Regions from separate parts of the Streptomyces sp. NPDC044033 genome, predicted to be linked through region 1. Evidence: predicted binding sites of a transcription regulator. Region 1 holds the regulator's gene; each other region holds the start of a gene.
The links. Region 1 encodes HrcA, which represses chaperone genes, less so after heat shock. Its sites were predicted from a motif close to TTNGCACTCNGNNNNNCNGAGTGCNAA; they were not measured.
Positions count from the first base shown of each region.

Region 2: groL (chaperonin GroEL) is a predicted target of HrcA. The motif match lies at 2,629-2,655, and genes of this name have one in related genera.
Region 3: groES (co-chaperone GroES) is a predicted target of HrcA. The motif match lies at 3,301-3,327, and genes of this name have one in related genera.

Region 1 covers NZ_JBWKFF010000014.1:120,730-130,369, forward strand. Annotated here, with positions in the region: gene AC07AB_RS24260 (LppU/SCO3897 family protein) at 1-349, shown strand, start outside; gene AC07AB_RS24265 (16S rRNA (uracil(1498)-N(3))-methyltransferase) at 386-1,129, opposite strand; gene AC07AB_RS24270 (nitronate monooxygenase) at 1,126-2,313, opposite strand; gene dnaJ (molecular chaperone DnaJ) at 2,458-3,594, opposite strand; gene hrcA (heat-inducible transcriptional repressor HrcA) at 3,595-4,611, opposite strand; gene AC07AB_RS24285 (MBL fold metallo-hydrolase) at 4,810-5,529, shown strand; gene AC07AB_RS24290 (DUF3097 domain-containing protein) at 5,564-6,382, shown strand; gene hemW (radical SAM family heme chaperone HemW) at 6,520-7,761, opposite strand; gene AC07AB_RS24300 (SpoIIE family protein phosphatase) at 7,964-9,640, opposite strand, start outside.
Region 2 covers NZ_JBWKFF010000004.1:199,647-209,286, forward strand. Annotated here, with positions in the region: SAM riboswitch class I at 1-99, shown strand, start outside; gene thrC (threonine synthase) at 117-1,409, shown strand; gene AC07AB_RS10365 (MoaD/ThiS family protein) at 1,465-1,743, shown strand; gene AC07AB_RS10370 (cold-shock protein) at 2,269-2,472, shown strand; gene groL (chaperonin GroEL) at 2,814-4,439, shown strand; gene lepB (signal peptidase I) at 4,595-5,473, opposite strand; gene AC07AB_RS10385 (VOC family protein) at 5,589-6,023, shown strand; gene AC07AB_RS10390 (Uma2 family endonuclease) at 6,285-6,863, opposite strand; gene AC07AB_RS10395 (hypothetical protein) at 6,920-7,762, opposite strand; gene AC07AB_RS10400 (PTS transporter subunit EIIC) at 8,255-9,640, opposite strand, start outside.
Region 3 covers NZ_JBWKFF010000015.1:20,619-30,258, reverse strand. Annotated here, with positions in the region: gene AC07AB_RS24925 (MOSC domain-containing protein) at 1-109, shown strand, start outside; gene AC07AB_RS24920 (SDR family NAD(P)-dependent oxidoreductase) at 106-879, shown strand; gene groL (chaperonin GroEL) at 1,087-2,709, opposite strand; gene groES (co-chaperone GroES) at 2,845-3,153, opposite strand; gene AC07AB_RS24905 (class I SAM-dependent methyltransferase) at 4,070-5,275, shown strand; gene AC07AB_RS24900 (hypothetical protein) at 5,307-5,684, opposite strand; gene AC07AB_RS24895 (MFS transporter) at 5,864-7,384, opposite strand; gene AC07AB_RS24890 (TetR/AcrR family transcriptional regulator) at 7,429-8,121, shown strand; gene AC07AB_RS24885 (alpha/beta fold hydrolase) at 8,311-9,249, opposite strand; gene AC07AB_RS24880 (phenylacetate--CoA ligase family protein) at 9,527-9,640, opposite strand, start outside.

The sequences.
Region 1 (9,640 bases):
GCCGAGCCGCCGAAAGATAGTCCGGAACAGAATCATCTTCGGACTGTTCGTCGCCGCGCTCGCCGCCTCCTTCGCCGTGAATGGGTTCACCGGCAAGGACGATTCCGACAGCGTCCAGGCAGGCGACTGCTTCGAGAACACGGGCACCAAGAAGGAGGCGCAGATCGAGAAGCACGACTGCGGCGACGCTCACGCCACCTACAAGGTGCTGAAGCGGGACGACGACTCCGTCACCGAGATCGCGTGCTGGGATGTGAAGGGGACCACCGGAGCGCTCACGGCGGCCGGGGCCAAGAACTTCGTCGTGTGCTTCAAGGACAACCCGGACAAGGGGCGCGGCGAGGGCTGAGGCCCCCGCACCAAGCCGCCGCCCCTTCGCGGAGGTTCAGCCCCAACGGCCCGTCCGTCCCAGCAGCAGCGCCGTCGCCGCCGTGCCCGCCGTGGAGGTGCGGAGCACGCTCGGGCCCAGGCGGTACGGTTTCGCGCCTGCTTCCGCGAAGGCGCTCAACTCATCCGGGGACACGCCGCCTTCGGGGCCGACGATGAGGATGATGTCGCCGGTCTGCGGGAGGGGGGCGGCGGCCAGGGGGGTGCTGCCCTCCTCGTGGAGGACCGCGGTGAAGGCGGCGTCCGTCAGCAGGTCCGCTACCTGACGGGTCGTCATGAGGTCGGACACCTGCGGGAATCGCAAGCGGCGCGACTGCTTGCCCGCCTCGCGGGCCGTGGCGCGCCACTTGCCCAGGGCCTTGAGGCCGCGGTCGCCCTTCCACTGCGTGACGCAGCGCGACGCGGCCCACGGGACGACGGCGTCCACGCCCGTCTCCGTCATCGTCTCCACCGCCAGCTCCCCGCGGTCGCCCTTGGGGAGGGCCTGGACGACGGTGATGCGGGGCTGTGGGGCCGGCTCGGTACGGAGCGCCGTGACGGACACCTCCAGGCGGTCCTTGCCCTCCAGCGCCGTCACCGTGCCGTACGCGCCCACGCCCTGCCCATCCGTGAGGGTGACCTCCTCGCCCACCCGCAGGCGACGGACGGAGACCGCGTGCCGTCCCTCCGGGCCCGTGAGGGCGACCACGGAGCCCGCCTCCGCGCCCGCCAGCGATTCGGTCAGGAACACCGGCGCCGTCATACGACCTCTCCCTGCGAACTGTGTGATCCGTGCTGCTCCTGCGCCGCCTGCGTCCCGAGCGGCCCGTGAGACGCGTGCCGCCCGCCCGGACCGACCGGCCCCGCCGGCCCGGCCGCCCCGTGCGCCAACGTCCCCCGCGCCGTCTCCAGTTCGGCCACCAGCACCTCCACGAGCTGGCCCGCCGGGAGCTCCCGCGCCAGGCGGTGGCCCTGGCCCGCCCACAGGTTCATGCCCTGCGGGTCGCCCACCTTCGCCGCGGCCTTGCGCAGGCCGGAGGTGAGGAAGTGGACCTGCGGGTAGGCGGCCGGGGCGTACGGGCCGTGTTCGCGCATGAAGCGGTTGACCAGGCCGCGGGCGGGGCGGCCGGAGAAGGCGCGGGTGAGTTCGGTGCGTACGAACACGGGGTCCGTCAGCGCGCGCTTGTGGAGCGTGTGGGCGCCGGACTCCGGACAGACCAGGAAGGCCGTGCCGAACTGGGCGGCGACCGCGCCCGCGGCGAGCACCGAGGCGATCTGGGCGCCGCGCATCAGACCGCCCGCGGCGATGATCGGTATCTGTACGGTCTCCCGGACCTGGGTGATCAGCGCGAGGAGCCCGAGGCCCGCGCCCGTACCGTCGGCGTGCGGGTCATCGCGGTGGGTGCCCTGGTGGCCGCCGGCCTCGATGCCCTGGACGCAGACGGCGTCGGCGCCCGACCACTGGGCGGCCTGCGCCTCGGCTGCCGAGGTCACGGTGACGATCGTCACCGTACCGACCTTGGCGAACGCCTCGAAGACCACGCGGGAGGGGCAGCCGAAGGTGAAGGAGACGACGGGGACGGGGTCGTCCGCGAGGATCGCGAGCTTGGCCTCGTACGCGTCGTCGGTGCCGCAGTCCGTGTCGCCGAGCGGCGTCTCGTACCAGGCGGCCTCGCCCGCGAGCTGTTCGCGGTAGACCTCGACCGCCGCCGGGTCCGCGACGGAGGGCTGCGGCATGAAGAGGTTCACGCCGAAGGGCCGGTCCGTCAGACTGCGGATCTGCTTGATCTCCTCGTACATCGCTTCCGGCGTCTTGTAGCCGGCGGCGAGGAAGCCGAGGCCGCCCGCTTCGCCGACGGCAGCGGCCAGTGTGGGAGAGGAAGCGCCACCCGCCATGGGGGCCTGCACGATCGGGTATCGGTAAAGATCGGTCAGAGCAGAGGGCATGACCACATAGTGTCACGCCCTCCACGATGATTCGTCATCGACGGGTATGCCCCACCATTCCGCCCAACGCCCCATGAAGGCGCCCGCCCGACGGCCGTCAGGGGCACTCTCCCAACGGCCGTCACAGGGGTTTTCCGCGCATTCCTACCGGCCGTTGAAGGCATCCTTCAACCGCGAGAACAGCCCTTGCTGCCCCGGCTTGAACTCGCCCGTCGGCCGCTCCTCGCCCCGCAGCTTGGCGAGCTGCCGCAGCAGGTCCTCCTGCGGCGGGTCGAGCTTGCTGGGCGTCAGCACCTCGACGTGCACGATGAGGTCACCGCGCCCGCCGCCGCGCAGATGTGTGATGCCGCGCTGGTGCAGCGGGATCGACTGGCCGGACTGGCTGCCGGGCCGGATGTCGACCTCCTCCATCCCGTCGAGCGTCTCCAGCGGCACCTTCGTGCCCAGGGAGGCCGCGGTCATCGGGATGGTGACCGTGCAGTGCAGATCGTCGCCGCGCCGCTGGAAGACCGCGTGCGGGGTCTCGTGGATCTCCACGTACAGGTCGCCGGCCGGGCCGCCGCCGGGGCCGACCTCGCCCTCGCCCGCGAGCTGGATGCGGGTGCCCTTGTCGACACCGGCCGGGATCTTGACCGTGAGGGTGCGGCGGGAGCGTACGCGCCCGTCGCCCGCGCACTCCGGGCACGGGGTCGGCACCACGGTGCCGAAGCCCTGGCACTGCGGGCACGGCCGCGAGGTCATGACCTGTCCGAGGAAGGACCGGGTGACCTGCGAGACCTCGCCGCGGCCGCGGCACATGTCGCAGGTCTGGGCCGACGTGCCGGGGGCCGCGCCCTCGCCGCTACAGGTCACACAGACGATCGCCGTGTCGACCTGGATGTCCTTCGTCGTCCCGAACGCGGCCTCGCTCAGGTCGATGTCGAGCCGGATCATGGCGTCCTGGCCGCGCCGGGTGCGCGACCGGGGGCCGCGCTGCGACGACTGCCCGAAGAAGGCGTCCATGATGTCGGAGAAGTTTCCGAAGCCGGCGCCGAAGCCGCCTGCCCCGGCACCGCCGGCCGACTGCGAGAGCGGGTCGCCGCCGAGGTCGTAGACCTGCTTCTTCTGCGGGTCCGACAGCACCTCGTAAGCGGCGTTGATCTCCTTGAACCGCTCCTGGGTCTTCGGATCCGGGTTCACATCCGGGTGCAGCTCGCGCGCCAGCCTCCGGAAAGCCTTCTTGATCTCGTCCTGCGAGGCGTCCCGCCGTACGCCGAGGACCGCGTAGTAGTCCGTGGCCACTTACGACTCCGCCAGGATCTGTCCGACGTAACGTGCCACTGCGCGTACCGCTCCCATCGTTCCGGGGTAGTCCATGCGGGTCGGTCCGACCACGCCGAGTTTGGCGACTGCCTCGTCGCCCGAACCGTAACCGACGGCGACGACCGATGTGGACGTCAGCCCTTCATGAGCATTCTCATGCCCGATTCGTACGGTCATGCCGGAATCCTTGGCCTCGCCGAGGAGCTTGAGGAGCACGACCTGCTCCTCCAGCGCCTCCAGCACCGGCCGGATCACCAACGGGAAATCATGCCCGAATCGAGTCAGGTTGGAGGTGCCGCCGATCATCAGCCGCTCCTCGGTCTCCTCGACCAGGGTCTCCAGCAGAGTCGCCAGCACCGTCGAAACGGTTCCTCTGTCCTCCGCGTCGAAGGACTCCGGGAGGTCCTGCACCAGTTGCGGCACATCCGCGAACCGGCGCCCGACCACCCGGCTGTTGAGCCGCGCCCGCAGATCCGCGAGCGCCGTGTCACCGAACGGCGACGGGCAGTCGACCATACGCTGCTCGACCCGTCCGGTGTCGGTGATCAGTACGAGCATGACGCGGGCCGGAGCCAGTGAGAGCAACTCCACATGGCGCACGGTCGAGCGCGTCAGCGACGGGTACTGCACCACGGCGACCTGCCGGGTCAGCTGCGCGAGCAGCCGGACCGTGCGCCCCACCACGTCGTCCAGGTCGACGGCGCCGTCCATGAAGTTCTGGATGGCCCGCCGCTCCGGTGTCGACAGCGGCTTGACGCCCGCCAGCTTGTCCACGAAGAGCCGGTAGCCCTTGTCGGTCGGGATGCGCCCGGCGCTCGTATGGGGCTGGGCGATGAAGCCCTCGTCCTCCAGCGCGGCCATGTCGTTGCGCACCGTGGCCGGGGAGACGCCCAGCCGGTGGCGCTCGGTGAGCGCCTTGGAGCCGACTGGCTCCTCCGTGCCCACGTAGTCCTGGACGATGGCGCGCAGCACTTCAAGCCTGCGGTCGTTCAGCATCGCGCACACCTCCCGTCCAGCCGTCCACCGGGGACTTTCCCCTGTCTCTCACTCGGCACCCGCTTGGCACTCCATGGTCACGAGTGCCAGCCACTCTCAGCCAGTGTACGGCCGGGTGCCACGACCAGGGCAAGGGCGGGCCCGTCGGTGGGACGGGTCCGACGGGCAACCGTATCGCGCTCCCGCTAGCGTCTGGGTATGGAGAGCAGTTGGGAAGAGGCGCACTGGGAGACGCTCGCGCCGGGGGTCGTGCGGCGCAGGCTGCCGGGATGGGACTGCACGGTCGGGGCCGTGCTCGGCGATACGGGCGTACTGGTCGTCGACACCGGGTCGACGCTGCGTGAGGGTGCGGGGATCCGCCGCGACGTGCGGCGGCTCTTCGGCCGTCCCGTGACGCATATCGCTCTGACGCATCCGCACTTCGACCATGTGCTGGGCACGGCCGCCTTCGCCGGGGTCCAGGTGTACGGCGCGGTCGGGCTCGACGATCACCTCGCGGGCGCGAAGGACGCGCTGCGACAGGACGCGGAGCGGCACGGAGTGAGCGCCTCCGCCGCCGGGGAGGCGGCCGACCTGCTCGTACGACCGCACCACACGGTGAGCGGCGAGCTGACGCTCGACCTCGGCGGCCGGCAGGTGCTGCTCGCCAACGTCGGACCGGGCCACTCCGCGCACGATCTGGCGGTGTGCGTGACGGGCCCGCCGGAGGTCGTCTTCTGCGGCGATCTGGTCGAGGAGTCCGGCGAACCGCAGGCCGGGCCGGACGCCCGGCCCCGGCAGTGGCCGGCCGCCCTCGACCGGCTGCTGGCGCTCGGCGGCGATGACGCGCGGTACGTCCCGGGGCACGGCGCCGTGGTGAATGCCCGTTTCGTCCGTGATCAACGCGACGCTCTGGCGACCCGCTTCGGCGTGTCGTGACGCGCTTCCCGCCACTTTTCCTATCGTCTGGCGGATGCGCAGCAGAGAGTACGGCCCCGACCTGACACCCCCGTGGAAGAAGACCGCGCCCGCGCCCGAGGTGCCGGCCGATCCCGACCTCGTCGTCGAGGAGGTCACCACGGGCTTCTGCGGCGCGGTGATCCGGTGCGAGAAGACGGCCCAGGGGCCGACCGTCACGCTGGAGGACCGGTTCGGCAAACACCGGGTCTTCCCGATGGTGCCGCGCGGGTTCCTGCTGGAGGGGCGCGTCGTCACGCTCGTACGGCCGCAGCGGTCGGCCGCGCGGGGCCCGGCCCGTACGGCCTCCGGATCGGTGGCCGTCCCGGGCGCGCGGGCGCGCGTGGCTCGCGCGGGCCGCATCTACGTCGAGGGCCGCCACGACGCCGAGCTGGTCGAACGCGTCTGGGGCGACGACCTGCGCATCGAGGGCGTCGTCGTCGAGTACCTCGAAGGGATCGACGATCTGCCCGCCATCGTCCGCGACTTCGACCCCGCGCCGGACGCGCGGCTCGGCGTGCTCGTCGACCATCTGGTGCCGGGCTCCAAGGAGTCCCGCATCGCGGCCGAAGTCACGGATGCGAACGTTCTCGTCGTCGGTCATCCCTATATCGACGTCTGGGAGGCCGTGAAGCCGGCCTCCGTCGGCATCGCGGGCTGGCCGTCGGTTCCGCACGGCCAGGACTGGAAGAAGGGCGTCTGCCGGTCGCTGGGCTGGCCGGAGAACACGGGCGCCGCGTGGCAGCACATCCTCGGCGGGGTGCGCAGCTACAAGGACGTGGAACCGGCGCTGCTGGGCCGCGTGGAGGAGCTGATCGACTTCGTGACGGGGTAGGCGGCGGGTCTTCGTGACGGGGTAGGTGGCGGGGCCACAGGGCAGGCGGGGGCGGGGCCTCGGGACGGGGTAGGCGGCGGGGCCTCGGGGCAGGGCGGGGCGGCGGGCCCACCGGGCAAGCCGGGGCGGTGCGCCGCTCAGTCCACCAGGTCCCGTACCACCGCGTCCGCCAGCAGCCGGCCGCGCAGCGTGAGCACGGCCCGGCCGCGCTCGTACGGGCCGGGCTCCAGCAGCCCATCCGCGAGGGCGCGGGCGGCGGCGCGGGTCCCCGCCGGGGCGAGGAGGTCCAGGGGGCAGCCCTCGCTCAGCCGGAGTTCCAGCAGGATCCGCTCCACGCGGCGGTCCTCCGCCGACAGGAGCTCGCGGCCCGCGCCGGGCGAGCGGCCGTCGCTGAGCGCCTGGGCGTACGCGCCCGGGTGCTTGGCGTTCCACCACCGCACGCCGCCCACGTGGCTGTGCGCGCCGGGGCCCGCGCCCCACCAGTCGGCGCCGCGCCAGTACAGCTCGTTGTGGCGGCAGCGGCCCGCCTGCGTGGTGGCCCAGTTCGACACCTCGTACCAGCCGAAACCCGCGCCCGACAGCGTCTCCTCCGTCATCAGGTAGCGGTCCGCGTGCACGTCGTCGTCGGTCATCGGGACCTCGCCGCGGCGGATGCGCCGGGCGAGCTGGGTGCCCTCCTCGACGATCAGCGCGTACGCGGAGACGTGGTCCGGGCCCGCCCCGATCGCGGCCTCCAGGGACGCCTTCCAGTCCGCGTCGCTCTCCCCCGGCGTGCCGTAGATCAGGTCCAGGTTCACATGATCGAACCCGGCGGCGCGCGCCTCGGCCACACACGCCTCGGGCCGGCCGGGCGTGTGCGTGCGGTCGAGGATCTTCAGTACGTGCTGTTGCGCGCTTTGCATTCCGAACGAGACGCGGGTGAAGCCGCCGGCCCGCAGTTCCGCCAGGTACGCCGGGTCGACGGACTCCGGATTGGCCTCGGTGGTGATCTCCGCGTCGTCCGCGAGCCCGAACTCGTCGCGGATCGCGGCGAGCATGCGCACCAGGTCCGCGGCGGGCAGCAGCGTGGGGGTGCCGCCGCCGACGAAGACGGTCCGCGCCGGGCGGGGGTCGTCGCCGAGCACCTTCCGGGCCAGCCGGATCTCCCGCGCCAGCGTCTCGGCGTAGTTGTCGCGCGAGGCCAGGGCGCCGCCGGAGCCGCGCAGCTCGTTCGCCGTGTAGGTGTTGAAGTCGCAGTAGCCGCAGCGCGTGGCGCAGTACGGCACATGCAGGTAGAACCCCAGCGGCCGGTCCGCCGCCCCCGCGAGGGCGTGCGAGGGCAGCGCCCCGTCGTCGGGCACGGGCTCACCATCGGGCAGTACGGAAGGCATGGGTTCCATTGTCCGGCATCGGCGCGGCCCGCCGACCAGCGTCGCCGCGGCCTGCCGACCGGCACGGCCGCGGCCTGCCGACCGGCTTCGCCGCCGCTCGCCCGGCGCACGCCGTCCCGGCGCTCCTCGGGGCCCGGCCGGGCCGCCCCGGGTCGGCCCCGCCCGGCTCCTTGCCGCCTCGGCCCCCGCGCCCTGCCGAGCCGCGCCTCCACTACCGCGCGCGCAGCACCAGCAGCGCCAGATCGTCGTCGGGCGGGGTCGCCCCGAAATCGTGGACCGCCCGCCGGATGCGCTCGGCGACACCGCCCGCGCTCAGCCCCGCGCACCCCTCCAGCACCGCCGCCAGCCCGTCATCGTCGTCGAACAGCTCCGCCAGCTCGGGTCCGCGCCGGTGCTCCGTCACCCCGTCCGTCACGCACAGCAGCGTGTCCCCGGGGGCGAGGTCGAAGGTCTCGCTCACATAGGTGGCGTCCTCCATCACCCCGAGCAGCATCTGGGAGCCGGCGGCGGGCAGGACCATCCCGTCGGAGCCGAGCATCAGGGGCAGGGGGTGGCCGGCGCTGGCGAGCGTGCAGCGGACGCCCAGACCGGGGCCCAGCGGGGTCATCTCGCCGTAGACGAGGGACAGGAAGCGGGGTGCCCCGTGGTCCGGGCCGTCGTCCCCGGGCAGCTCGACGGGTGAGCCGGGGCCGCCCGCCGCCGCCACGGCTCCCACGGCTCCGACGGTCCCTTCGACCGCGTCCTCGCCGAGCATCCGGTTGATCCGGTCGAGCACCTCGCCGACTCCGTACCCCTCCTTGGCCAGCGTGCGCATCCACGGCCGTACGAGCCCGGTGACCACGGCCGCCTCCGGGCCGCTGCCGCACACGTCGCCGAGGGCGAAGCACCAGCGGCCCCCGCCGGGGGCGAAGACGTCGTAGAAGTCGCCGCCCGCGCAGGTGTCGCCGCGCGGTTCGTAGACGACGGCGGACTCCACGCCGGGGATGTCGGCGAGATACCGGGGCAGCAGCCCGCGCTGGAGGACCTGGCTGATGGTGAGCTGGCGGGTGTACTGCCGGGCGGAGGCGATGGAGAGCGCGACGCGGCGCGCGAAGTCCTCGATGAGGCCGACGACTTCGTCGGGCGTGCGGGTCAGCCCGGCCCGGCCGAGCAATATCGTGCCGACGCCACGGCCTCCGGCGACCAGCCGGCAGGCGAGGGCGGTGCCGCCGGGTCCGTAGGCGCCGGGTTCGCCCGGCCAGGGCCAGGAGACGGCGCTGCCGAGGGCGGCGGCGGGCGGCCGGGGCGGGTCCTTCTCCAGGGCGATCCGCAGCGTTTCGATGCGGCTCTCGCTGGTGTGCCAGACGCGGGACAGGCGCGGCACATGGCCGTCGGTGTCGAGCCAGACCGCGCACCAGTCGGCGAGCCGGGGCACGAGGAGCTGGGCCGCGAGGGAGGCCAGCATGTCCTCGTCGAACTGCCCGGCGAGCAGGTCGGACGCCTCGGCGAGGAAGGAGAGCGCGCCGTGGCTGATCCAGTCGGGTTCGGCGGGACCGGCGCCCGCGCGCCGCGGGGAGGGGGCGAGGATCTCGGCGACGCGCAGGTCGCGCAGGAGCGCCTGGTCGCCCGCGGTGACGGCGGACTCGGGCGGCGGCTGGGCGCCGGGCACGGCGGGCAGCCGGAACCAGACGGTCTTGCTCGTGCGGTGGTACGTCGTGCCCCAGGACTCGGCGCACTCGGCGACCAGCCGCAGGCCGTGGCCGGTGCGCGGAAGCTCGTCGTCCAAGTCGCACGGCGGCCGGGCCCGCAGCACCCGGGCGGGGTGGTAGTCCGTGACCTCGACGCAGAGGGAGGACAGCCGCTCTCCGCCGCCTCCGTCGTCGAGCGTGCAGCGCAGTTCGACGGAGGT
Region 2 (9,640 bases), on a different contig from region 1:
CAACCCTCCCGCCGGTCTCGCCGAAATATTCGCGAGGCTCCCGGTGGGGAAGGTGCCAATTCCGTCTCGCGGCGAGATTCGTCGCGGGGAAGATGAGGAGAAAGGGCCTCGCCTCCATGGCTGTGCAAGCCGCAGAGAACACCGCTTCCACCACCCCCGTAGACCTCGGTCCCGCCGTGGCACTCTCCTGCCGCGAGTGCGGCGAACGGTTCGCCCTCGGCCCGATCTTCGCGTGCGAGGTCTGTTTCGGCCCGCTCGAAGTCGCGTACGAGCTGCCGGCCGGCGACCCGGAGGAACTGCGCCGGCGGATCGAGGCCGGCCCCGACAACATCTGGCGGTACGCCCCGCTGCTGCCGGTCCCGGCCGACGTGGCCGGGAAGCCGAACCTGAACCCCGGCTTCACCAAGCTCGTCAAGGCCGACCACCTCGCCCGCGAGCTGGGCGTCACCGGCGGCCTGTACGTCAAGGACGACTCCGGCAACCCGACGCACTCCTTCAAGGACCGCGTCGTCGCCATCGCCGTCGAGGCCGCCCGCGCCTTCGGCTTCACCACGCTCTCCTGCTCCTCGACCGGCAACCTCGCGGGCGCGGTCGGCGCCGCGGCGGCCCGCTCCGGCTTCAAGTCCTGCGTGTTCATCCCGCACGACCTGGAACAGGGCAAGGTCGTCATGGCCGCGGTCTACGGCGGCGACCTCGTCGGCATCGAGGGCAACTACGACGACGTCAACCGGTTCTGCTCCGAGCTCATCGGCGACCCGGCGGGCGAGGGCTGGGGCTTCGTCAACGTCAATCTGCGCCCGTACTACGGCGAGGGCTCCAAGACGCTCGCGTACGAGATCTGCGAGCAGCTCGGCTGGCGCATCCCGGACCAGCTCGTCATCCCGGTCGCGTCCGGCTCCCAGCTCACGAAGATCGACAAGGGGCTCAAGGAGCTGATCCGGCTCGGGCTGGTCGAGGACCGCCCGTACAAGATCTTCGGCGCCCAGGCCGAGGGGTGCTCGCCGGTCTCCACGGCCTTCAAGGCGGGCCACGACGTCGTACGGCCGCAGAAGCCGGACACCATCGCCAAGTCGCTCGCCATCGGCAACCCGGCGGACGGCCCGTACGTGCTCGACATCGCCCGGCGCACGGGCGGCGCGGTCGAGGACGTCAACGACGCGCAGGTGGTGGACGCGATCAAGTTGCTGGCCCGTACGGAGGGCGTCTTCGCGGAGACCGCGGGCGGCGTGACGGTCGGCGTCACCAAGAAGCTGATCGAGGGCGGGCTGCTCGACCCGGCCCTGACCACGGTCGTCCTGAACACCGGCGACGGCCTCAAGACGCTGGACGCGGTGGCGCCGACCACCGGGCCCACGGCGACGATCCGCCCCAGCCTGGACGCGTTCCGCGCCGCCGGCCTGGCCGGCTGACCCGGCTGCCCCGACACATCCCAGCCCACCCCGTCCACCCCCGAAGGGAACCGTCATGAGCATCAATGTCCGAATTCCTACCATTCTCCGTACGTACACGGGCGGCCAGGCCGAGGTGCCGGCCGAGGGCGCGACCGTCGCCGAGGTCATCGCCTCCCTGGAGACGAACCACCCGGGCATCGCCGCGCGCGTGCTGGACGACTCCGGCAAGCTGCGCCGCTTCGTGAACGTGTACGTCAACGACGACGACGTGCGCTTCGAGGGGGGCCTCCAGGCGGCGACGCCCGACGGCGCGGGCATCTCGATCATCCCGGCGGTCGCGGGCGGCTGCTGAGGTTCCTCGGCGCTCCCCGCCGTTCCTCCCCGCCGCACCTCCCCACCCCGCCACGTCGCCCCGCCGCGTCGCCCCTCCCGAAACGTCCCCGAAGCGTCCCTGAATCGCCCTCGGAGCAATCCCGAATCGATCTCGGATCGCCCGCGAATCGCCCCGGCCAGAAATGGACGGGGCGATTCCGTCTGTTGAATGGCGATACAGTTGAAGACGATCCCCCTCCGGCGTCGGTGCCGAACGCACATGAGAACCCGTCAAGTTGCGTGCAAAGACTGTGTGCGAATTGCCGGGTAAGTTGCGCTATGCCCGGCCCGACTTGCCCCGGATTGCTGGGAATTCTCCGCATAGCGCCGGTCGGCCACCGTCGGAATTCTCGTCCGATTGACCTGTTGCAGACGGCATCCGTGCAGATACATTCAGCCGCGGTCGACGCGTTCCGGCGCACACCCCCACCTGTCAGGGGGTGAGGTCTGACCCGGGTCCGCGAAGTGCGGTCCTGCGCAAGGGCCAGTAATAGGGGAGTTAGGCATGGCTCAGGGCACCGTCAAATGGTTCAACGCGGAGAAGGGGTACGGCTTCATCGCGGTCGACGGTGGTGCGGATGTATTCGTCCACTACAGCGCGATTCAGATGGACGGCTACCGCACCCTCGAGGAGGGTCAGCGAGTGGAGTTTGAGATCTCGCAGGGCCAGAAGGGGCCGCAGGCGGACATGGTCAAGCTCGCCGTCTGATCTCGGCGCGATCGACCACCGGCTCACTCACATGTGGGGCCCGTACCTTCCGGGGTGCGGGCCCCTCGTGCGTCCCGGGGTTCCGGTCGTGTCCCGACCGCCTCCGGGTCTGCGAAGCCGCTTGCACTCTCGGGGGTCGAGTGCTAATCATTGGGCTTAGCACTCTCCCAGTGAGAGTGACAGAAATGGACCGGGTCGGTGAGGCCCGTACGCCGGGTGGGGCAAGGAACCACAAGGCGACAGGTCGTCCGTCGCGGGCGCCACGCGGTCCGGAGCAATCCGCCCCCGAGCTCCTTACAGGGAGCAGGGGGACCCCCTTCTGTCCGGGAGGACCACTTCACATGGCCAAGATCATCGCGTTCGACGAGGAGGCACGGCGCGGCCTCGAGCGCGGCATGAACCAGCTCGCCGACGCCGTCAAGGTGACCCTGGGCCCCAAGGGTCGCAACGTCGTCCTAGAGAAGAAGTGGGGCGCCCCCACGATCACCAACGATGGTGTTTCCATCGCCAAGGAGATCGAGCTTGAGGACCCGTACGAGAAGATCGGCGCCGAGCTGGTCAAGGAGGTCGCGAAGAAGACGGACGACGTCGCCGGTGACGGCACGACGACCGCGACCGTCCTGGCGCAGGCGCTGGTCCGCGAGGGCCTGCGCAACGTAGCCGCCGGCGCCAACCCGATGGCCCTCAAGCGTGGCATCGAGAAGGCCGTCGAGGCCGTCTCCGCCGCCCTGCTGGAGCAGGCCAAGGACGTGGAGACCAAGGAGCAGATCGCTTCGACCGCCTCCATCTCCGCCGCCGACACCCAGATCGGCGAGCTCATCGCCGAGGCGATGGACAAGGTCGGCAAGGAAGGCGTCATCACGGTCGAGGAGTCGCAGACCTTCGGCCTGGAGCTTGAGCTCACCGAAGGCATGCGCTTCGACAAGGGCTACATCTCCGCGTACTTCGCCACCGACATGGAGCGTATGGAGGCGTCGCTCGACGACCCGTACATCCTGATCGTCAACTCCAAGATCGGCAACGTGAAGGACCTCCTTCCGCTGCTGGAGAAGGTCATGCAGTCGGGCAAGCCGCTGCTGATCATCGCGGAGGACGTCGAGGGCGAGGCGCTGTCCACGCTCGTCGTCAACAAGATCCGTGGCACCTTCAAGTCCGTCGCCGTCAAGGCCCCGGGCTTCGGTGACCGCCGCAAGGCCATGCTCGGCGACATCGCCATCCTCACCGGTGGCACCGTCATCTCCGAGGAGGTCGGCCTCAAGCTGGAGAGCGCCGGTCTCGACCTGCTCGGCCGCGCCCGCAAGGTCGTCATCACCAAGGACGAGACGACCATCGTCGACGGCTCCGGTGAGAGCGACCAGGTCCAGGGTCGCGTCAACCAGATCCGCGCCGAGATCGAGAACTCGGACAGCGACTACGACCGCGAGAAGCTGCAGGAGCGCCTGGCGAAGCTCGCCGGCGGTGTTGCGGTCATCAAGGCCGGTGCCGCGACCGAGGTCGAGCTCAAGGAGCGCAAGCACCGCATCGAGGACGCCGTTCGCAACGCGAAGGCGGCCGTCGAAGAGGGCATCGTCGCCGGTGGTGGCGTGGCTCTGCTCCAGACCGTGTCGGTCTTCGAGAAGCTCGACCTCGAAGGCGACGAGGCCACTGGTGCCGCCGCTGTGAAGCTGGCCCTTGAGGCCCCGCTGAAGCAGATCTCGATCAACGCCGGCCTTGAGGGCGGCGTCGTCGTGGAGAAGGTGCGCAACCTGACTCCGGGTCACGGCCTCAACGCCGCGACCGGCGAGTACATCGACCTCATCGCCGCGGGCATCATCGACCCGGCCAAGGTCACGCGCTCCGCGCTGCAGAACGCCGCCTCCATCGCGGCGCTCTTCCTCACCACCGAGGCCGTCATCGCCGACAAGCCGGAGAAGGCCTCTGCGGCCGGCGCTCCGGGCGGCATGCCGGGCGGTGACATGGACTTCTGATCCTCCTGAGGATCAGTCGGCCATAGCTGTACGGACCGAGGGCGGCACTCCCGTGTGGGGGTGCCGCCCTCGGGCGTTGGTGCCTTGGTGCCTTGCGACCTTGTGGCCTTGTGGCCTTGTGGCCTTGCGAGGGGACGCGGGGCGGGCCTCTCCCGTCAGGAGGCCGGGCGCGCGGATCGGCGGGAGAGCAGGCGCCGGCGCACCAGCACCAGGGGGACCGCCCCGACGAAGGCCACCGCGGTGGGGGCCGCGGCCGCGGCCTTGTCGATGCCCTTCTGGTCGAAGGTGCCGGGGACGGAGAGGGTGTCCCAGCGGTCGACCGGCCAGGCGATGACGATGGCGCGGCCCACCACGTCCTTCACGGGGACGAACCCCTCGCCGGCCTCGTTCTGGTGGTAGCGGGAGTCCCGCGAGTTCTGCCGGTGGTCGCCCATCACCCACAGCCGGTCCTTGGGCACCGTGACCCTGAACTGGCTCTCCGGGTCCGTGCTGCACGGGGTGTCGCCGGAGAAGACGTAGGGCTCCTTCAACGGCTTGCCGTTGACCTTCAGCGGGCCGGTGCCCTGGCACTCGACGGTGTCGCCGGCGACGCCCACGACCCGCTTGATCAGGTCCTTCTCGTCGGCGGACGGCATCAGCCCGATGAAGCCCAGCGCCTTCTGCACCAGGTTGGGCTCGGGCGTCGGCTCGTCCTTCATCCAGCGCCCCGGGTCGCGGAAGACGACGACCTCGCCGCGCTCGGGTTTCGAGCCGAACCACGGGGTCAGCTTGTCGACCAGGACCCGGTCACCCGGTTGCAGGGTGTTCTGCATGGACCCCGAGGGGATCGAGAACGCCTGCACCAGGAAAGTCTTGATCAGCAGCGCCAGCACCAGCGCGACCACGACGAGCAGGGGGAGTTCCTTCCAGAACGACCGTTGCGCCTTCGCGGGCTTTCCGGCCCTCCGCCACCTCCCGCCCTTCTCCGCCGCTTTCCCGGACCCCTGTTCCGGGCCGTCCTGTTCCGACCGCGTGCCCGCCGCCATAGCTCCCATGTCCACTCCTCGCATTGACCACCGCCCGCTGCTGCTCATGTCACGCGAGACCCTGATCCGCGCGGTGATCACATTCGGGGTCCCAGTGAACAGCACGCGTGGCTAAGGTGATCCGATGGCATCGATCAAGCAGGTCCAAGTCACCTTCGACTGCGCGTCACCACAGCGCGTCGCTCGTTTCTGGTGTGAGGTGCTGGGGTATGTCGTACCGCCGCCGCCGGAGGGGTTCGCCACGTGGGACGACTTCGACCGCTCGCTGCCGCCTGAGCGTCGGGATTCCGGGTTCGCCTGCATGGATCCCTCGGGTGTGGGCCCGCGCCTGTACTTCCAGCGCGTTCCCGAAAGCAAGGTCGTCAAGAATCGGGTCCACCTTGACGTGCGGGCCGGCACCGGGCTCGTGGGGGACGAGCGCGTCGCCGCGCTTGAGGCGGAGTGCGCACGGCTGATCCCGTTCGGCGCGACCCGCGTGCGGCTGCTGCTCGCCGACGAGGAGAACGAGTCGTGCCTGGTGATGCAGGACGTCGAGGGCAACGAGTTCTGCCTCGACTGAGGGACCGCGAACGGGGTCCTCGTCCCGCCCCATGGGTCGACCCGGGGCGTCCCATGGGCCGACCCGGGGCGCGGGACGCGAGCCACCTCCGGCGGGGGCTCGCGGTCCTGCCCCGGGTCGGCTTCACGGGCCGTCTTCACGGGCGGGGGCCCGGGAGTCGGTCCGGGCCGGTGAACAGCCGGTCGATCTGGCGGTCGAGGAGGGCGAGGGCCCGCTCGGGCGTGCGCTGATAGGCAGGCGGCTGTTGCGGACGTACGCGGATCAGTGGGCGTAGTCCTTGAGCTCCTCGGTGTCCAGGGTGATGCCGACGGGGGCGGGCAGTTCGACGGTCGTGCCGTAGGCGTACGAGGGGTGCTGCTGGTACGTACCGTTCTCCGGCTCGCTGTGCACGGTGAGGGTGCAGGCGTCGCGGTCGATGAGCAGGTAGACGGGGATGCCCGCGGCCGCGTAGGCGTCCCGCTTCTCGCTGCGGTCCCGGCGGTCGGTGTCGGCGTCGTGGGAGGTCACCTCGACGGTCATCAGGACGCCGTCCGGCTTGGCCCACTCGCCCTGCCCCGCGAAGTGCCGCCGCGGCGCGAGCGCGCCGTCCGGGCGGGCGCGGCCCTTGCGGTACGTCTCGACTTGCAGCCCTTGCTCGGGGTACAGATCCAGCTCCGGCCGCTGCTGCATGCACTGCCGCAGCAGCCACATGAAGATGGTTCCGTGATCCCCGTCGGGCACCGGCTTGACCTCAAGCTTTCCGTTGATGAATTCAAGCGTCACTGCTTCGGGGGCCGAATGGGCGAGCTGTTCGAAGTCCTCGACCGTCATCTGGGGGTGGTCGGCGGTGCTGGGGGTCATGGTGTCGCCTCCTCCCCTACATCGTGCCCTGCTTCTGGCACGGATGGGCTGACTGGTCATGCGTGGTTCCTTTCGGGGGAGCGGGCGGCGGCACGGGCCTTGGTGGCGTGGGCGTGTACGTGCGCGGGCGGGAGGGCTGGTGCGTGGCGGTCCGGTGGGGCCTCGCCGCGGCAGCGTCCGCAGATGCCGCCGGGGAGCGCCTCGGGGCGGCCGGGAGCGCGGCAGAGGGTGCATTCGAGGATGCGCAGCGGAGCGGGGCGCGTGCCGTCCGGGTCCGTACGCGGCGGGGGCGGCAGCTTCGCGATGAGGCGGCCGCGGGTGAAGCCGCCCGTGTGATGGATCTCGGACGGCAGCCCGTCGGTGAGGGCGTGCAGGAACTGCGCGGGCGTCGCGCCGCGCGTGAACCACTCGGCCGCCAGCGCCTCCAGGGACGCGCAGTCGTTGGCGGAGAGCGTCAGGCGGGGTTCGGCGCGGCCGAGGGCGGCCAGCTGGTCGTACGCCTCGGTGCGGTTCGCTCGTTCGGGTGCGGTTCGGGGCGGGTGCTCCGCGTCGGGTACGTTCCCGGCGCGGAACGCCGTCCACCACGCGTCGTCCCGTGGAGTACGGGAGAAGTACGTGCGCGTCACCCAGCGCGGGCTGCCGTCCTCGCCCCAGAGGTGTTCGGTGACGCGGCGCAGGTGACCGGCCTCCGACAGGCGGCGCAGCGCCGTGCGCAGGGCGCATTGGCCGTAGTCCGGCAGCACTTTGGCGAGGGTCTTCACGGAGATGTCCGCGCCGTCCGGCAGCCGGTCGAGATACGCGGCCACGGACGCCTCGCGGCGTGGGAGGTGCGCGAAGTCATGGGCTCTGCGGGGGAGTTGGGACGGTGCGCTGCGCTTGCCGTAGCCGGTGCCCGCCATGGGGTGTGCGGCCGGGGAGGCGGCGGCGTTAGAGTCTTCGTTAGCCATGGGATCGGCCTACTTCGATCTTGGTGGTCAGACCCCGGCCGTGTGTTGGTAGCACCGGTCGGGGTTGTTTGTTGCCGCGAACGCTAAACCGCCATAACCCCCCGTGGCAAGTCGGCCACGGGAAGTTATCTTCCCGGCCGTGTGCGGGAGTTGGTGGGGTGGTGGGTATTGCCCGCCGGCCATTCCTTGGAAAGAGCGCCCGGACTCCGGGACTTGAGCCCCGGGGGCCGGTGCGCCGATTTCTGCCGCGTTCGGGGCGGGAATCCGGAGTGGATACGCGAGGGCCGGATCAGGGGCGCGGTGCACGACGCAAAGGCCGACGGCCGGTGCCAGGAGTTCACTGAGCAATAGAGTGGGGAAACCGCCCGATTCCGTTCCCGGATACGTGCTTTACGGGCGGTTTCCCCACTCCAATCGCCGCAAGGGGCCCCGACGGTCCCTTGCTCAGACCGTCGCCGGTTCGCCCTCCGCCGTGGTGGTGGCCTGCGCGGCGGCGGAGGTCGCCGGGGCACCAGTGGCACCGGCTGCGGCGCCCGCACCCTCCCCCTGGGGCTCGTTCAACTCCGTGAGCATCTGCTTGCTGAAGCCGAAGAAGTACGTGGCCACGAACCCCGCGACATAGCCGGCCGCCAGCCCCGCCGCGTAGATCGCGACCGTGGTGCCCAGGCCGTGGTCGCCCTTGAGGAGGGGGAAGAGGGCCCAGCCGGAGGGGCCGATGGCGGTGGAGCCGACCGCGTCGCCGAGCTGGTTGAAGAGGCCGACGAAACCGCCGCCGAACGCGCCGCCGATACAGGCCGTGATGAAGGGGCGGCCCAGCGGGAGCGATACGCCGTAGATGAGGGGTTCGCCGACGCCCAGGAACCCCGCCGGAAGCGCGGACTTGATGGTCTTGCGGATCGACTCGTTGCGCGGCAGCCGCAGATAGACCGCGACGGCCGCGCCGACCTGGCCCGCGCCCGCCATGGCGAGGATGGGGAGCAGGACCGTGAAGCCCTGCTGCTCGATGAGCGTGGTGTGGATGGGGATGAGGGCCTGGTGCAGGCCGAGCATCACCAGCGGCAGGAAGAGGCCGCCGAGCACGAAGCCCGCGCCCGCCCCGCCGTTGGCCAGCAGCCAGTTGGCGAAGTCGCCGATGGCGGTCGAGACCTCACCCGCGATGAACATCAGGCCGAAGATGGTGACCAGCCCCGAGACCAGCACGGTGAGGGTGGGGGTGACCAGTACGTCCAGGGACTCCGGCACCCACTTTCGGCACCGCTTCTCCACGTACACGGCGAGCAGCGCCGCGCCCAGCGCGCCCAGCACGCCGCCCTGGCCCGGTGCGAGCTTCTGGCCGAAGGCGCTGATGTTCTGGACGCCCGCGAAGACGATGATCGCCGCGACCGCGCCGCCGAGAATGGGCGTGCCGCCGAACTCCTTCGCCGTGTTGTAGCCGACGAACACGGCGATCAGCGACATGAAGCCGGACGCGATGGCCGTGAGCGCCGGGACGATGGCGGGCAGCCAGCCCAGGTTGGCCAGCAGGCCGTTGATGCCCGCGACGATGCCGCAGCCGATGAGCGCCGGGATCAGCGGCACGAAGATGTTCGCGATCCTGCGGAGGAAGAGCTTGACCGGGGTGGCGTTACGGGCCTTCTGCCGGTCCTTGAGCGCCGCGCCCTGGGCCGCCAGCTCGTCGGCCGTCACCGGGTGCGGGTCCGGCTCGGGGGTGACGGGCCCCGCGGCCGGCCCGGAGGCCGGCGCGGCGGTACGTTCCTCCGCCACCAGCGCCTCGAACTCCGGCGTGACCCTGGCGACCGTGCCCGGCCCGAGCACGATCTGGTACGTGTC
Region 3 (9,640 bases), on a different contig from region 1:
GCCCCAGGAAGTACGGCAGCAAGCCGTCGACTACGCCGCCCGCAAGGCCGAGGGCGGCGGACAGGCGGCGAGCGGCGAGGGCGCGCCGGGCACTAACGTTCGCGTATGACGACTGCACTGATCACGGGAGCGACGGCCGGCATCGGTGCCGCCTTCGCCCGGCGGCTGGCCTCCGACGGGCACAACGTGGTGCTGGTGGCGCGCGACCCCGAGCGGTTGCGCGACCAGGCGACCGAACTCCACGACCGGCACGGCGTGGAGGCGGAGGTGCTCCGCGCCGACCTCTCGCAGGACGAGGGGATCGCCGCGGTCGAGGCGCGGGTCGCGGACCGTACGCACCCGGTGGACCTGCTGGTGAACAACGCCGGGTTCGGCAACAAGGGCAACTACCTCGACGTGCCGATGGCCGACGAACTGACGATGCTCAAGGTGCACTGCGAGGCGGTGCTGCGGCTGACGAGCGCGGCGGCGGCCTCGATGCGCGAGCGGGGGCGCGGCGGGGTGGTGAACGTCGCGTCGGTGGCGGCGTTCGTGCCGCGCGGCACGTACGGGGCGAGCAAGGCATGGGTCGTGCAGTTCACCCAGGGCGCCGCGCGGGATCTGGCCGGGAGCGGGGTGCGGCTGATGGCGCTCTGCCCCGGTTTCGTACGGACCGAGTTCCACGAGCGGGCGGGCATGGGCACCGGCAACATCCCGGCGTGGATGTGGCTGGACGCCGACAAGCTGGTCGACGCGGCGCTGCGGGATCTGGCGCGCGGCAAGTCGCTGTCCGTGCCGGACCCGCGGTACAAGGCGCTGTCGGGCCTGATGAAGATCGCGCCGCGCGGGGCACTCTCCCGGGTGTCGTCGTCCACGGGCCGCAAGTACGGACCGCAGTAGCGCCGACGGCGACGCGGCTCCGGCGGCGACACGGCCCCAGCGGTACGCGCGTACGGACCGCGGTGGCTCCACGGCGGTTCCGCGGCGGCTCCAGCCTTACGGACGTACGCCCCGGAGCCGCCCCGGCGAACGACGCGCGGAGGCCCGGCTCCCCCGAAGGGGCGCCGGGCCTCCGCGCGCTACGGCCGCGTCAGCGACCGCGTGTCACTAGTGACCGTGGCCGTGGCCCTGACCGGCGTCCGACTCTTCCTCGGCGGGCTTCTCGACGACCAGGGTCTCGGTCGTGAGCAGCAGCGAGGCGATGGACGCGGCGTTCTCCAGCGCGGAGCGGGTGACCTTGACCGGGTCGATGACGCCGGCCTTCACCAGGTCGCCGTACTCGCCGGTCGCGGCGTTGAAGCCCTGGCCCTTGTCGAGCTCGGCGACCTTGGAGGTGATGACGTAGCCCTCCAGGCCGGCGTTCTCGGCGATCCAGCGCAGCGGCTCGACGACGGCGCGGCGGACGACGGCGACACCGGTGGCCTCGTCGCCCTCCTTGCCGAGGGAGTTCTCCAGGACCTTCGCGGCGTGCACGAGCGAGGAACCGCCACCGGAGACGATGCCCTCCTCGACCGCGGCGCGGGTCGCGGAGATGGCGTCCTCCAGACGGTGCTTCTTCTCCTTGAGCTCGACCTCGGTGGCCGCACCCACGCGGATCACGCAGACGCCGCCGGCGAGCTTGGCGAGGCGCTCCTGGAGCTTCTCGCGGTCCCAGTCCGAGTCCGTGGACTCGATCTCGGCCTTGATCTGGTTCACGCGGCCGGTGACGTCCGCGGAGTCGCCGCCACCGTCGACGATGGTGGTGTCGTCCTTGGTGACGGTCACGCGGCGGGCGGTGCCCAGCACGTCCAGACCGGCCTGGTCGAGCTTGAGGCCGACCTCCTCGGCGATGACGGTCGCACCGGTGAGGGTGGCGATGTCGCCGAGCATGGCCTTGCGGCGGTCGCCGAAGCCGGGGGCCTTGACGGCCACGGCGTTGAACGTGCCGCGGATCTTGTTGACCACCAGGGTGGAGAGCGCCTCGCCCTCGACGTCCTCGGCGATGATCAGCAGCGGCTTGGACGCGCCGGCCTGGATGACCTTCTCCAGCAGCGGCAGCAGGTCCTGGATCGAACCGATCTTGCCCTGGTGGACCAGGATGTACGGGTCGTCGAGCACGGCCTCCATACGCTCCTGGTCGGAGACCATGTACGGGGACAGGTAGCCCTTGTCGAAGGCCATGCCCTCGGTGAAGTCGAGCTCCAGGCCGAAGGTGTTGGACTCCTCGACGGTGATGACACCGTCCTTGCCGACCTTGTCCATCGCCTCGGCGATGAGCTCGCCGACCTGCTTGTCCTGGGCGGACAGCCCGGCGACGGCGGCGATGTCGGCCTTGTCGTCGATCGGACGGGCGGTCGCGAGGAGCTCCTCCGACACGGCCTTGACCGCGGCGTCGATGCCCTTCTTCAGGGCGGCCGGGGAGGCGCCGGCGGCGACGTTGCGCAGGCCCTCGCGGACCAGCGCCTGGGCCAGCACGGTGGCGGTGGTGGTGCCGTCACCCGCGATGTCGTTGGTCTTGGTCGCCACCTCCTTCACGAGCTGGGCGCCCAGGTTCTCGTACGGGTCGTCGATCTCGACCTCGCGGGCGATGGTGACGCCGTCGTTGGTGATGGTGGGGGCGCCGAACTTCTTGTCGATGACGACGTTGCGGCCCTTGGGGCCGATCGTCACCTTGACGGTGTCGGCAAGCTTGTTCACGCCGCGTTCGAGGGCGCGACGGGCGTCCTCGTCGAACTTCAGGATCTTCGCCATGAGTTGCTTCAAGTCCTCTCGTTGCGATCCCCGGCCACGCAGCGGTGACCGCTATCGCTCAAACGAACTGCGCCCCGGGCGCCCGGCTTTTCAGACGCGGGGACCAGGGGCGCAGATCAGGCAAACTTCGGTGAATTACTTCTCGATGATCGCGAGCACGTCGCGGGCCGAGAGAACGAGGTACTCCTCGCCGTTGTACTTCACTTCGGTGCCGCCGTACTTGCTGTAGAGCACGATGTCGCCGACGGCGACGTCGAGCGGAAGACGGTTGCCGTCCTCGAAGCGGCCCGGGCCCACGGCCAGGACAGTGCCCTCCTGGGGCTTCTCCTTAGCAGTGTCCGGAATGACCAGGCCAGAGGCCGTGGTCTGTTCGGCGTCGAGCGGCTGGACCACAATGCGGTCCTCAAGCGGCTTGATGGCAACCTTGGAGCTGGCGGTCGTCACGATCCGACCTCCCCCTTCGGAGATCTCACGGGGTTAATTGTCTGAGGTGGCGACCAGGTGTGATCCGTCGTCGCGGGTGCCGGATCAGCCCGTCGCTGTGTTTGGCACTCCCTGGTGGAGAGTGCCAGATGCGAGACTATGACGCGGTTAGCACTCGGTCAAGCGGAGTGCCAATGCGGCGCAGTTCTGCGCAACGCAACGGGGGCTGTGGGGGTGGGTGGTGCCGGTACGTGCCGGGGCTCCGCCCCGGGCCCCGGCCCTCAAACGCCGGGCGGGCTTGGATGCGCGGGCTCACGCTCCGGCGCGGGCTGCCTGCCACCGCACGCCGGGCGGGCCACGGCTGTCGGCACCCGTGTGCCGAGCGAGTTCGATGCGCGCACTCGCGCACCGGCGCGGCCACGGGACGCCTGCACCCCGGGCCACCCCGGGGAGGGCTGGGTTGCCGGCCTCACGTGCCGGGCGGGCTTGAATACGTGGGGCTCTCGCGTCAGGGCGGGCCGGGATGCTCGCACCCCCGCACCGAGCAGGCCGGGAGCGCCTGCCACCCGCCCATACCGGGCGGTACTGAGCTGCTTACCGCGTGCCGAGCGGACCGGGATCGCCTGCACTCTCACCCCCGGTGGGGCCGGGGTCGCCTGCACCCTCACCCCCCGTGGGGCCGGGCTGCACCTCACCCCCGGTGGGGCCGGGTCGCCTGCACCCTCACCCCCGGTGGGGCCAGGGCCGCCTTCCCCCCACCCCCGGTGGGACCGGGACCACCTGCACCCTCACCCCCAGCGGGGCCAAGGGTCGCCTCCCCCCACCCCGGCGGGGCCGCGGCTGTCCGCGCCCGCCTCGGTTGTGTCCATGTGCCTGGCGGTCGGCGTTGCAGGGCGCTCTCGCATGGCGTGTGGACGGGGGCGGGGAGAATGGCAGGGTGTCTGTACCGAATTCCGCTTCTGATCCGTCCGGCGTCGCGCCTTTCGCCTCGCTCCTCACCGATGAGGGGCAGCGGCTGCTGGCGGTCCTGCGCGATCATGATCCTGCCCAGGAGCTGGCCACCGCGACCCGGCTGCGCCGCGATCACGCCGCCGAGCTGGTCTCGGCCGCGCTCGGCATGGCGCGGCTGCGGCAGCGGGCGGTGGCGAAGTTCGGGGCCGAGGACGCGTACCGCATGTACTTCACGCCCGACGGCGTGGAGCAGGCCACCCGCGCCTCCGTGGCCGCCCACCGCGCGCGGCGCTTCGCGGAGCTGGGCGTACGGAGCCTCGCCGACCTGTGCTGCGGCATCGGCGGCGACGCCATCGCGCTCGCGCGGGCCGGCATCCCGGTCCTCGCCGTCGACCGGTCCGAGCTGACCTGCGAGGTCGTACGGGCCAACGCCGCCGCCCTCGGCCTGGACCACCTCATCGAGGTGCGCCACGCGGACGTCGCCGACGTCGACACCTCCGGCTACGACGCCGTGTTCGTGGACCCGGCCCGGCGCGGTGGCCGCGGCCGCGTCTTCGACCCGGAGGCGTACTCACCGCCGCTGTCCTGGGCCGTCGAGGCCGCCCGTACGGCCCGGTACGCCGCGCTCAAGATCGCACCGGGCATCCCGCACGAGATCATCCCCGCCGAGGCGGAGGCCGAGTGGATCTCGGACGGCGGCGAGGTGAAGGAGGCCGTGCTCTGGTTCGGCGCCGAGGCGCCGGGCGCGCGGGGGGCGACGCTGCTCCCCGGCCCGTACACCCTGCTCGGCGCGGGCCTGCCCGACCCCGAGCCGGGGCCGGTCGGCCGGTATCTCTACGAGCCGGACGGCGCGGTCATCCGCGCCCACCTCGTCGCGGACGTCGCGCGGCAGGTGGGCGGCCGGCTGATCGATCCGACCATCGCCTATGTGACGGCGGACGAGCTGCGGCCGACGCCCTACGCCACCGCGTACGCGATCACGGACGTCCTGCCCTTCAACCTCAAGAAGCTGAAGGCGATCGTCCGTGAGCGCGGCATCGGGGTCGTCGTCGTCAAGAAGCGCGGCTCGGCGGTGGAGCCCGAGGAGCTGCGCAGGAAGCTCAAGCCCTCCGGGCCGAACTCCTGCGTGATCTTCCTGACCCGTGTGGCGGGCGCGCCCGCCATGCTGCTGGGCCGGCCGGCCGAGGGCTGATCAGCCGGTGGCCCGGAGACCCGGAGGCCCGCTACGCCAGGTCCGTGAGGTCCTGCGCGTAGAGCGTCGTCAGCGGCTGCGGGCCCACGTACTGCTGGCAGTTGCAGACGCCCGGCTCGTACCGCACCGGCTGCTTCTCCGCGTCCCAGGCGACCGGAACCTCGACCGCCTCATGGCACTTGCCCTGCTTGTCGTGTTTCGCGAGGTGGTGCCGGCAGCCGCAGACCGGCTCCGGCTGCTTGTTCGCCGCCTCGACGGCCTGCCGCTCCGCCTGCCGCTCGCGCCGCCCTGACTCCAGCAGCTCCAACTTCCGCTCGTGGCGGATACGGAAGGCGGTACGGGCGGTGTCGGCGAGCTTGGTGAAACCGCCCAGGGCGAAGAAGATGAACACCCACCAGAACCAGTGCATCCGCGAGACCGCCCTCCCCGTCCACGCGGCCCACGGCGGAACTCCGCGTGAGCCCTGACATCGCTTCGTCCAGGGTCAAGAATACGCTCAGCGCGGCGCGTTCTCCTGTGTGCCATCGCACTTGGGGCCGGACTCGGTCACCGGCGATCCGCGCCCGGCATCCGGCGCCCCGGCCCCTGTCAGGAAGGTCGAGTTTCGGACACCGCCGCCTCATGCGCACGGGTCTCCCCCGTGCCCGTACCCGTGCCCGCACCCGTTCCCATGCCCGTACGGGCCGGGAGCAGCAGCGCCGTCAGCGCGGCCGCCGCCAGCAGCACGGCGCCCACCCCGAAAGCGGTCGCGTACCCGTTGGCCTGCGCCTCGACGCGGCTGCCGCCCGCGGCCCCCGCGGCGACGGTGACGAGCACCGCCAGCCCCACCGAACCGCCGATCTGCCGGGAGCTGTTGAGCAGCCCCGAGGCCATGCCCGCCTCCGCGGCCGCGACCCCCTCGGTCCCGGCCGTGCCCAGCGGCACGAAGCACATCCCGATGCCGAAGCTGGCGAGCAGGAACGGGCCGAGGATCGAGTCGGCGAAGCCGCCGTCGACGCCGACCGCCCCGGCCAGCCAGGCGAACCCGGCCGCGCCCAGCGCCCCGCCGACGACCAGCGTCCAGCGCATCGAGAGCCGGGCGATGAGACGCGGCGCGAGGAGCGATCCGGCCACCAGGCCGACGCAGAAGGGCAGGAACGCGACGCCGGTGGCGGTGGCTCCGTAGCCGAGCACCTGCTGCATGTAGAGCGAGGAGAAGTAGAAGGCGCCGAACTGCCCGGACGCGAGCAGCAGCATGAACAGGTTGGCCGCCAGCACCGGCCGGTGGGTCAGCAGCCCCATCCGCAGCAGCGGCTGGCCCACCCGCAGCTCGACGGCGGCGAACGCGGCCAGCAGCACCGCCGCGGCCGCGAGCGTGCCGATCGTCATCGCGGAGCCCCAGCCGTGCGTCTCGGTCCGTACGACCCCCAGGACCAGCACCATCATGCCGAGCGTGATCAGCAGCGCGCCGCCCGCGTCGAGGCGCGGGGCCGGGCGTACGCGCCGGTCGGCGGGGACCGAGCGGCGGGCCGCCGCGTAGGCGAACACGACGATCGGCACGTTGATCAGGAGCACCGTCCGCCAGCCCGCGGCCTCCGTGAGCACTCCGCCGGCCAGTACCCCGATCGCGCCGCCCGCGGCCCCCGCCATCCCCCACAGCCCGAGCGCGCGCGAGCGCGCCGGCCCGGCCGGGAAGGTGACGGTGATCAGGGCGAGGGCGACGGGCGCGAGGGCCGCGGCCGCGACGCCCTGCGCCGCGCGGGCGGCTATCAGCCCGCCGGGCGACCACACCAGGCCGCCCCCGAGGCCGGCGAGGCCGAAGAGGGCGAGCGCGGCCATCAGGGTGCGGCGGCGCCCGACCGTGTCGGTGAGCCGGCCGCCGAGCATCAGCAGGCCGCCGAAGGCGAGCGCGTAGGCGTTCACGACCCATTGCAGCCCTTCGGCGGTGAAGCCGAGGTCCGCTTTCATGTCGGGCAGCGCGACGTTCACCACCGCCATGTCCAGCGCCACCGTGAACTGCACGGTGAGCGCCACCACCAGTAGCCAGCGCGTATTCCGGGCCTCGTCGCTCACACCCGTCCCCTTCCGTCGCACCTCGGGCGCCACTTCGCGGGCCGCCCCGTCCGGCATATTATTATACGCGTATAGAAAATAGTCGCTGCGAGAATGGGATCGTGACGAAGGACGTGGCGAAGGAACAGGGCAAACGGGCCGTCGGCCGACCCCGCCGACTGGAACTGGAGACGATCGTCGCGACCGCGCGCCGCGTCCTGGAGGAGGAAGGCGTCGCGGCCCTGAGCATGCGGCGGCTGGCCAAGGAGGTCGGCAGCACGCCGATGGCCCTCTACCACCACGTGCAGGACAAGGACGAGCTGCTGATGCACGTACTCGTCGGCACCGCGCGCACCCTGCCCCGCCCCGAACTGCCGGCGGACCCGCGCGAACGGCTCCTCGCCGTGACCGTCCACATGCACGACGTGCTGCGGCGAATGCCATGGGTCGTGGAGATCCTCGGCCTCGGCGACATCACCGACCGGCACGCGCTGTGGATGGTCGAGGAGATCATCGACTCGGCGATGGGCTGCGGGCTCAGCGAGCACCGGGCCGTGCAGACGTACCGGACGCTGTGGCACTACGTCTACGGCGAACTCGTCTTCCAGGCCGCCATGGCCCGCCGCGCCGAACAGCCCGACCGCCGGAGGTACTTCCCCGAGATGCTCGCCGCTCCGGCGCCGGAGGACCCGGCCGAGCTGCCGCGGCTGACCGCGCTCGCCGACCGCTGGCAGGAACTGGCGGAGGACTACGACGTCGCGGAGGAGATCGCGGCGATCATCGACGGGCTGCTGGGCCGCCGGGGCGACGGGTAGCGGGACGGCCTCCGCGCGGGCTGTACGGGCACGGGCCGGGTACGGGCGTACGGGCGTACGGGCCGGGTACGGGCGTTACGGGCGTACGGGCACGGGCCGGGTGCGCCACGGGCCGCGCAAGCGCGTATCGCCTCATGCGCCCCACCAGCCGCACCGCGCCGCCCGACTTCAGCCGCCGCCCGCCCGCGGCTAGCGCCCGGCCGTCCGCCCCGGCGGCACCGTCGCGAGGCGGCCCGTACGTCCGAAGTACTCGACCGGCCCGCAGTAGTCCAGGCCGTTCAGCGGCCGGCCGCCGAAGAAGCGCACCGCCAGGTCGACGACCTCGGCGGGCCGTTCCAGGTGGGCCATGTGGTCGGTGCCCTTGATGGTGGTGAAGTGCGCGTCGCCGCAGCGGGCCGCCGCCGCCCGGCTCAGCAGCGGCGTCGTCAGCGGGTCGTACTCGCCGGTCGCGACCAGGGTGGGGACGGCGGCGGGCTCGCCCTCGGGGTCGGCGGTGTAGTCCAACAGCCGGGTGGTGTTGTCGCGGTACTTGTCGAGTTCGTCCGCCGTCATGTTGTTGAGCATGCTGGTCAGGCAGCGGATGACGACATTGCGGCGGGTGATGGCGGCGTCCGGCTCCGAGCACACCAGCCCGTCCAGCACCTGCTCGACGAACTCCTCGTGTCGTCCCTGCTCCGCGAGGTCGAGGGTGCGCTGGAGCACCGCGCGCACATGCTCGGTCATCTGCGCCATAGTGCCGAACAGCAGGAGCCGCGCGCAGTGTTCGGGGTGGAGCTTGGCCCAGCGGTAGGCCACGGCGCTGCCGTAGGAGGCGCCGAAGACGTTGACCGGGCCCGGGGCCACCGACCTCAGCAGGTGGTCGAGCGCGCCGGTGAGGAAGTCGAAGCCGCACTCGGGCGGCAGCCGGTCGGCGTTGCCGCCGCCGGGCAGGTCCATGGTGATCACGGTCGCGTCGGCCAGGAACCCCTGCTCCACCCGCCCCCAGCCTGCCTTGGTCTGGAAGGCGCCGCCGACCAGGGCCACGGGTGCCAGGCGGGCGCCGGGCCGGTGCACGATCCGCCCCTCGTACGCGAGGCCGCCGAAGGTGAGCGGAATGATCTCCTCCCTGGCAGCGGTGAGCGTCGTCACGAGTGCGTCTCCGTTCGCTGGGCAAGCGTCGCTTGCGGTGTTCACGAGAGCAACGAGCACTGCGGGGGTGAGGTCACAGCCGCCGGGCGCGGAGAGGTCGCGCGGCGGGGTCGGCAAGGCTTCGACCAACGGCTTTGTACGTAGGGTGAGTTCGCGTTCGAACAGTCACCCGCGGCGGTCGGGCGGCGGGGGCGGACCGACGGGCACGGGTACGAGTACGGGCGCGCGAGCGCCCCGCCGTACCCCCCGTCCGTACCCCGCCCGTACCCCGCCCGGATCAGCCGACGCGCTCGTCGATCAGCCGGAGCCGCTTCCCGGTCCTGGGGTTGATCACGAGGCCGTCCGGCGCGACCCACTCGATGGCGAGCGGGTGGATCAGGCCGAGTTCCAG